DNA from 2 places in the Gordonia sp. DT219 genome. Region 2 is predicted to be linked to the other one. Evidence: predicted binding sites of a transcription regulator. Region 2 holds the regulator's gene; the other holds the start of a gene.

The links. Region 2 encodes LexA, which represses DNA repair genes until DNA is damaged. Its sites were predicted from a motif close to CGAACANNTGTTCG; they were not measured.
Region 1: a site for LexA is predicted at 2,582-2,595, ahead of ACPXB3_RS19125 (DUF222 domain-containing protein). Genes of this name have one in related genera too.

Annotation. Positions count from the first base shown of each region.
Region 1 is NZ_JBNCNR010000024.1:27,909-32,178, forward strand. It holds gene ACPXB3_RS19115 (aldo/keto reductase) at 1-673, opposite strand, end outside; gene ACPXB3_RS19120 (MerR family transcriptional regulator) at 689-1,138, opposite strand; gene ACPXB3_RS19125 (DUF222 domain-containing protein) at 1,278-2,540, opposite strand; gene ACPXB3_RS19130 (hypothetical protein) at 2,747-3,127, opposite strand; gene ACPXB3_RS19135 (hypothetical protein) at 3,321-3,860, opposite strand; tRNA gene ACPXB3_RS19140 (tRNA-Ala) at 4,120-4,192, opposite strand.
Region 2 is NZ_JBNCNR010000001.1:318,752-323,021, forward strand. It holds gene ACPXB3_RS01590 (phosphoenolpyruvate--protein phosphotransferase) at 1-1,544, shown strand, start outside; gene lexA (transcriptional repressor LexA) at 1,600-2,250, opposite strand; gene ACPXB3_RS01600 (LysM peptidoglycan-binding domain-containing protein) at 2,618-3,220, shown strand; gene nrdR (transcriptional regulator NrdR) at 3,261-3,767, shown strand; gene hrpA (ATP-dependent RNA helicase HrpA) at 3,741-4,270, opposite strand, start outside.

The sequences.
Region 1 (4,270 bases), on a different contig from region 2:
TGCCGGTGAGGAATCCGCGTCCCAGCGGCGAATACGGGACGAAACCGATTCCGAGTTCGGCACACGTGGGAACCACATTCTTCTCGACATCCCGCGACCACAGACTCCACTCGCTCTGGACTGCCGCGATCGGGTGGACCGCGTGGGCCGCACGCAGCTCGGAGGCGGTGACCTCGGAGAGACCGAGGTGGCGTACCTTTCCGGCGGTCACTTGTTCGGCCATCGCGGCGACCGTCTCCTCGATCGGGACATCGGGGTCGCGCCGATGCAGGTACCAGAGGTCGATGACGTCGGTGCGGAGTCTACGCAAGGAGTTGTCGATGGAGTCGCGGACGTACGCTGCGTCGCCGCGGGTCGGTTTGGGGCTCTCGTCGCCGGGCAGGGGCACCCGCCCGGTGATGCCGAATTTCGTTGCGAGAGTGACCTCGTCGCGACGGTCGGCGAGTAGTCGGCTGATCAACTGCTCGTTGGTTCCGGCGGGCCCGTTGGTGCCGGGTGCGGGAGCGCCGTAGACGTCGGCGGTGTCGATGAAGGTGATACCGGCGTCGACGGCGGCGCTCAATACTGCCAGCGCGGCATCATCATCGGTGCCGCCGTAGACGTGGGTGACGGCCATCGCGCCGAATCCCAGTGCCGAGGTTTCGAGTCCGTCGCCGAGGAGGGTGGTTGCCATGAATGTGGCTCCTGTTCAGTTGATGTCGCCAGTGCGCTGTTGTTGGTCGAGTTCGTCGGGATCGGTGATGGGTTGTTCGGCGCAGTCCAGGCCGGCGTCGATGAGCCGTTGGTAGTGGGTGATCTTGGCATCGACGGCACCGAGGTCATCGATGAGTTCACGGATGCGCGACTCGATCTCCTCGCGATGATCCTCCAGGAGTCGCATCCGCCGACCGTGCGTGCGCGCACCCTGGCCGACCATGGTGACGAAGTCACGCATGTGGGCCACCGACATCCCGGTGCGCCGCAGCCGGACGAGCAACTCGATCATGCGGACGGTCGCGTCGTCGTAGCGGCGTACCCCGGCCGAGGTGCGCGGGACCGCGGGGATCAAACCTTCGGACTCATACCAGCGCAGGGTGTCGCGGGTCAGGCCGGTGCGCGCGGAAACCTCGGCGATGGACAGGTCGTCGGAAGAGGACATGAAACCAAACTAAGGCTTGGAGTGCACTCCAGGTCAAGAGGGCTCAACGCCGGTAGGGCCTTCACTATGGAGTTGTCAAGGTACGTAGATACTTCCGCGGAAGCATGGTCAGGTAGCGAGCGTGGTCAGGCGGCGGGTGTCAGGCAGCGTCGTCGAGACGTAGAGTGCGCCGGTTGTAGGCCGGTAACGGTCGTCGTCGGGGATCGACCGTGGCGGGCGGGATGAGCCATGGGTGCCGGTCGAAGCCCATCACGACATCCCACCCGGCGTCGTGTACGTCGTGGTGGCAGCTGGTGCATAGGAGGCATCCGTTGTCGAGGTCGGTGGCCCCGCCGTCAACCCAGCTGACGAGGTGGTGCGCCTGGGTGCGCGATGCGGGCGCACCACACTTGATGCAGCATTTGTCGCGCAGCAGCAACGCTTTTCGTTGTGATGGAGTGAACAGCCGCTTCTCGCGCCCGACATTCAGCGGAACCTCGTCGCCGTCGACGATGACCACGGTGATCCCCGCATCACAGCCGAGAGTTTTCGCGGTGGCGGGCGTGACCGATCCCATGAACTCGAGTGCGGAAAGCTTCGGGGTTTCGGCCGGGATCGTCAACAGCACCCCACCGGTCGGCTTGCACGACACGGTCTCATCGGCAAGGCCCTTTTGGGCAAGTTCGAGGATCGTTTCGAGCGCGTCAGCCCGTTTCCGTTCGACCGGCCGCGGATCATGCGAGCCGTCGGGCTGAGGCTTTGGCGCGGACAGTGTTTCGACGAGGCTGTGCAGTTTCTCCCCGGCGACCGCATCGAGGTTCGCGCGCACGTCGAGGCGCCCATCGCTGGTCTTGTGGTAGCCGAGTTCGTTGCTGGTCTTGTCTTCGGCGGCAGGTATGCCACCGGTGTCGTCGGCGAGTTCGTTGCCGAGTTGGTGTGCGTGCTTGCCGATTTCGGCGGGACTCATCCCGGACAGTGCTTGGGAGACGAGTGCGCGGGTGTGGTCGCGGCGTTGCTCGGTGGTGACGGGTTCGCCGGCGCGGGAGGCGATGTGGGTGAGTCCGCGGACGACGGCGTGGGCGTGGTCGAGGGACACCGACCCGTAGGCGCTGTGCTTACGGAGTCCGTCGATGTCGTCGGCGGTGCCGACGTGGACGAGCCGGCCCGCGACGGCCGGGGCGAATCCCATGGTGATCAACAGTTCTCGAACCGATCGGCCTTGGGGTGCGGTCATCTTGAGGCGGTCGAACTCGCCGGTCAGTTTCGCCGCGTAGTGATCGAGCATGTTGCGCAACGTGTTCAGTTGCTGCATCGCGGCGAAGGCTTCACGTGAGGTGAGGTCTGGACTGTAAGTACGGTCATCGAGAAGCCCGATAAGGTGCCCGTACAGTTCGGCCGAAAGAGTGGTGGTGTCGTCGATCATGGATTCCCCCCTGGATGATCTTGCGATAGGTTCAGTGTAGCAGAAAATTTGTTCGATGCGTAGGGGTTTGTCGACTAATTAACAAGGGCAGCAATCACTTTCGCAACACCAGTGAACAGTTGTCACAAACCCCGGCAGCGCTCCGGGCTGCCGGTTCCCAATGCCGTACCGGCACGGTGGCCGATGGCACCGACCCGCGTTGTCCCTCAGCCGCTGCCCGCCGCGACATTCCATTCACCGACATCGCGCTGTCCGAAAGTGGTGTCGCCCAACGCAACGGCACTGCCGTCGGCTCGCAAGCCCAATGTGTGTCTCGACCCGGCGGCGACGGCGACGATCGCGCGCCAGGTCGACACCTCACATTGTCCGGCACCATTCCACCCGGCCGCGACGACGGCGCCGTCGCCGCGGAGGCCGGCGCTGTGGGAGCGTCCGGTGTTGGCGGCGGTGTGCACATCGCCTGCGGCGACCGCCACGATCTCGTCCCACCCGTCGACGTCGCACTCACCAGAGTGGTTGTCGCCCACCGCGATCACGAATCCATCGGACAGACATGCGAGCGCATGGCGAGCGCCTGCGGCGAGCATCGCCACCTACTGCCCCGGGGCGGCGGTGAATTGCTCGACGCCGACGGCGATCTCGTGATGCCCGGTTTCGAGCAACGGCGTCAACGATGTGCCGCTGCCCATGAGTCCTCCTCGAGTCGAGTCGGCTCCCGCAATCGTAGGAGCTACGACAAGGACAGGACGGTGATGCGACGTCGCCGAATTCTCCGGCGGCCTATCCCGGCAGCAGACTCGGCCACACTGCCGCGGCACCCGCGAAGGGACCGACGCGCCCGACGGCGAGGCCCAGTCGCAACCGTGGCGGTGGTGGCGACACCTGCTTGCCCGTGCGCGGATCGATCGTATAGCCGAGTTGATACAGGACGTCGGGTTCGTCGGCCCCGTTGTACGACGCGAACTCCCTGGGCAGCGGGCTGCCGACCAACGCGTACTTCGGCAGCCTGGGGTCACCGTCGCGAGGGGATGTGACACGCCGGAGCATCATCGCAACTGCGCCACCCGGCTGCGGATACATGCCGGTCCGTTCGTATATCTGCACGCCGAGACCGAAAGCCGCGCTGTACGTGATGTCGTCGAGCTGACTCACGTCGTGTACGGCGGCGGGGGCCGGGGGTGCCGCAGACGCGGTCGATGCGGTCCCGGTCGCGATCGATCCCGCGAGAGCGACCGCCAGGGTGGCCGCCGCCATTCGTCGCCTCGTCTTCGCCCGCGGTGAGCCGGCCACAGGCGAGTTCTTCACGGTCAGGTGCTTCATGTGCCACGTCCTAACGTCGATGCCATCGGAGTATCTTGTGACGCTAACTAACTAATAGCATCGGGGCCTGCAGACGTTACGACATCTGATCCATCCCCGTATCCGGACTCGAAAGCCGCGTGACATGCCTGGTCTATTTTGTGAAGAAACCACTCGAGATCAAATGGGGCTGTTGTCGGCGCGCTGTGGTGGGCTTCCACACTCAGGTGTTCGGCACGACGAAGGGCAGGCCAGAAAAATCTGCCTGCCCTTCGAGAAGTGGAGCTAAGGGGACTCGAACCCCTGACCCCCACACTGCCAGTGTGGTGCGCTACCAGCTGCGCCATAGCCCCGTATTCAGTTCTCGCGCCCTCCAAAGGGCACTGGCGAAGTTACACCATCGCGTGAACGGGTAACAAATCGCCTTGTCA
Region 2 (4,270 bases):
GCGATGCCGAACTCTCCCGCTTCGTCGCCGCCGCCGGGGTGGTGGCGGCCCGTTTGCGCGAGCGTGCCTCACACGCGTCCGGGGCCGCCGCCGAGGTCCTGATCGCCACGGCCGGACTCGCCGAGGACCGCGGCTGGATCGGTGCGGTGTCGAAGCTGATCGGCACGGGCACGCCCGCGCCCGCCGCCGCCGTCGCCGCAACCGAGCAGTTCGCGGCGATGTTCACCAAACTCGGCGGACTGATGGCCGAACGCGTCACCGACCTCAACGATGTGCGTGACCGCGTCGTCGCCGAGGTGCTCGGGCAGCCCGAACCGGGGGTCCCGGTGCCCGACGAACCGTCGGTCCTCTTCGCCGACGACCTCGCGCCCGCCGACACCGCCGGCCTGGACCCGGAGTTGATCACCGCGCTGGCGACCCGACTGGGCGGACCGACCAGTCACACCGCGATCATCGCCCGGCAACTCGGGATTCCGTGTGTGGTGGCTGTTGCCGAACTCGACGTCGTCTCCGCGGGTACCGCGGTGCTGGTCGACGGGGCCGCGGGAACGATTGTGGTGGAACCGGATCCGGACCGAGCGCGAGCCGATGTGGAGCAGAGCCGCCGGGAGGTGGAGGCGATTGCGGGCTGGACCGGGCCTGGTCACACCGCCGACGGCCACGAGGTCGCGATCTTGGCGAATGTCGCCGATGGCGTCTCGGCCCGTGCGGCCACCGCGTCCCCGGTAGAAGGAGTCGGGTTGTTCCGTACCGAACTGGCCTTCCTCGATCGCCCGGACGAACCGTCCCTCGACGAACAGGCGGCACTCTACCGGGAGGTCATCGAGGCCTTCGGAGGCAAGAAGATGGTGATCCGCACCCTGGATGCGGGGTCGGACAAGCCGCTGAAATTCGTCGACCACGGGACCGAGGCGAATCCCGCACTCGGTGTGCGCGGCAACCGCATCGCGGCGACACACCCCGAGATCCGGGCCGGACAACTCGATGCGATCGCGCGCGCCGCCGAGGAAACCGGCAGCACGCCATGGGTGATGGCGCCGATGATCGCCTCGGCCCCCGAGGCGGCCGAATTCGCCGCGCAAGTGCGCCGACGGGGTCTGGTGGCCGGAGTGATGATCGAGATCCCGTCGGCAGCGATCCTTGCGCCGGCGATTGTGGCCGAGGTGGACTTCGTCTCGATCGGCACCAACGACCTGACGCAATACACGATGGCTGCCGACCGGATGTCGGCCGAGCTCGCCGAGTTGACCGATCCGTGGCAGCCGTCGGTCCTCGCTCTCATCGCGATGGTCGCCGAGGCGGGTTCGCGCACCGGCACCCCGGTGGGCGTGTGCGGTGAGGCGGCGGCCGATCCGCTGCTCGCCTGTGTCCTCGTCGGACTCGGGGTCACGTCGTTGTCGAGTGCACCCGCCGCCGCGGCCGCGGTGGGCGCGAAACTCGCCGAGGTCGACCTCGATCGATGCCGCGCCGCGGCCACGGCGGCGGTGGCCACCGCTGCACCGGGTGCGGCTCGCGCCGCGGCCCGCGAGGCGTTGCGTTGTTAACTGCGCGGTGTGAGAAACGTGGTTGACACACCGCGCAGCTGATCAGCGCCTGCGCTCAGATCCGGCGCATGACGGTGACGACCTTGCCGAGGATGGCGGCCTCGTCACCGGGGATCGGCTCGAACAACTCGTTGTGCGGCATCAGCCAGACGTGGCCGTCCTTGCGCTTGAACGTCTTGACCGTTGCCTCGCCTTCGATCATGGCGGCGACGATGTCACCGTTGTCGGCCACGTTCTGCTGGCGCACGACCACCCAGTCGCCGTCGCAGATCGCGGCGTCGACCATCGACTCGCCGACCACCCGCAGCATGAAGAGGGAACCTTCACCGACGAGTTCGCGAGGCAGGGGGAAGACGTCTTCGACGGCCTCCTCGGCCAGGATCGGGCCGCCCGCCGCGATGCGGCCGAGCACCGGGACAAAGGTCGGGGTGGGCAGGTTCTCCGAGTTCGGATTGTCATCGGTGGGCGTCGGGTCGGCGTCGCGCACGTTGACCGCGCGCGGCCGGTTGGCGTCGCGCTTGAGCAGTCCCTTGCGTTCCAGCGTGCGTAATTGATGCGCGACCGACGAGGTCGAGGCGAGCCCGACGGCATCACCGATCTCGCGGATGCTCGGCGGATATCCCCGCTCGCGAACCGATTTGCGGATGACGTCGAGCACTCCCTGCTGACGTGGCGTGAGTGGTGCCTCGAAACCCCTCGGCACGATGGGCCGCCGCGGGGCGGCCGCCGCGTCATCAACCTGCGGTGTCGTCGCCGTCGCGGCGTCATCGGTGCTCGACTCTGTGGTGGCCGACTCCGGATCGGCCGCCTCGGCCGGCCGCGACGAACGGTCCTTCTTCTCACTCATCGGGATTCGAGTCCTTTCGATCGGGTGCGTGCCACCCCGGCCGTGGGCCGGTAGGTGACGTGCACACCTGTCGCGGGCCTGTGGTCGAGCTGATCACCGGTCAGAATAGCCGAGGTTTCGGACATCCTCAAACGTCTGTTCGACGTGTTGTGGAGAAATTGTCGGAGCGGGGTGGTACAACTCGAACATCCGTTCATCGAATGTGTGATCGAGACAGGAAGAGACCATGCATAGCACCCTTTTGTCGACCGACCAGACCCGCGTCGGCCGGACCCGCACCGACCAGACCTTCACCGGCCAGACCCGCGCCGGCGCGACCAACCCGGTTCCGCGCGCCCGTCCCCGCGAACAGCGGCCGCTCGATCCTCGCCGCGCCCCCCGGCGTTCCTCGGCCGTGAGTCGTCCCGCCGACCGGCGGCCGATCCGCCCGGTCTCCCGGCGGATACCGGGCGCCGACGGCACCTGGTGCACGTCACCGGCCGGATCACATCACCTGGCCGGAACGGGTGATCCGGGTGGCCACAGGTCTCGCCGGACCGGCGCACTGGTGGCCGTGCTGACCGGCGTGGCACTGGCGCTACTGGTGTGGCTGGTCGCCGTCGCCGGTTCGGACTATCAGGAATCGGCCCAGCGGGGGTCGGCACGGCCGGCGCCGATCGCCACCCAGGTGGTCCATGTGCGCGCCGGGGAATCGCTGAACGCCATCGCGGCGCGGGTGGCGCCCGACATGCCCCGGCAGTCGGTGATCGAGAAGATCGTCGAACTCAACGACATGTCCGGCAGTGCCGTGCAGGCAGGGCAGTCGCTGCTCGCGCCGGCCTACCGGTGACGCGAGAAGTCGGTGCGGTGGCGGGCGGTATCCTCGGTGCATGCGCTGCCCGTTCTGCAGGAATGACGACACCAAGGTCATCGACTCCCGTGTCGCCGATGAAGGACAGGCCATCCGCCGGCGCCGCTCATGCAGTGCCTGCGGCCGCCGTTTCTCGACTGTGGAGACCGCCGTGCTCGCGGTGGTCAAGCGCAACGGCGTGACCGAGCCGTTCAGTCGCGAGAAGGTGATGCGCGGGGTGCGCCGCGCGTGTCAGGGCCGGCAGGTCGACGAAGACGATCTCGCCCAGCTCGCCCAGCAGGTCGAGGAGACGGTGCGGGCCTCCGGAGCTGCCGAGATTCCCAGCAACGAGGTCGGGCTGGCGATCCTGCAACCGCTGCGCGACCTCGACGAAGTGGCATATCTGCGCTTCGCGTCGGTTTATCGTTCCTTCGATTCGCTCGAGGACTTCCAGCGCGAGATCGACGACCTGCAGGGCAACCTCACCCATGGCCGCTCCGAATCCGCCGGCGGGGTCGTCTCAGCCGAGCCGGTCCAGGGCTCGTAGCGCCCTCTTCTCCGAGATCGGATATCGGGTTCCGAGGCGCTGGGCGAACAAACTCACGCGCAATTCCTCGACCATCCAATGCGCCTGCTCGTTGACGGCATCGCGACGCGCATCACCCACTTCGGCGAGGCGCTGATTCCACCGCTCGACCACGCGGTCGAGTACAGCCATCCCGTCGCGATCACGCACGGCCGACCCCGGGAGCTGCTCCAGCCGTTCCCGCGCCCCCCGCAGATATCGGGGAAGATCGGCGAGATGCGTGCGCGGCGTCGCCACCACGAAGCCGTCGAATACCAGGTCATCGAGTTGTTCGGCGACATCATCGGCAGCGAGTTGACCGGAGTGCTCGTCGATCACGCCCCGCAGGGTCACGACCTCACGGAGCGCCTCGACGGCGAGCGACAGGTACTCCGGGGCCGCCACGACGACGCGCGGTCGCAGGTCGTCGACGAGTGCCGAGAACGCGGCAGGGGTGCGCACGGTGTTCGCCGCCTCGACGTCGA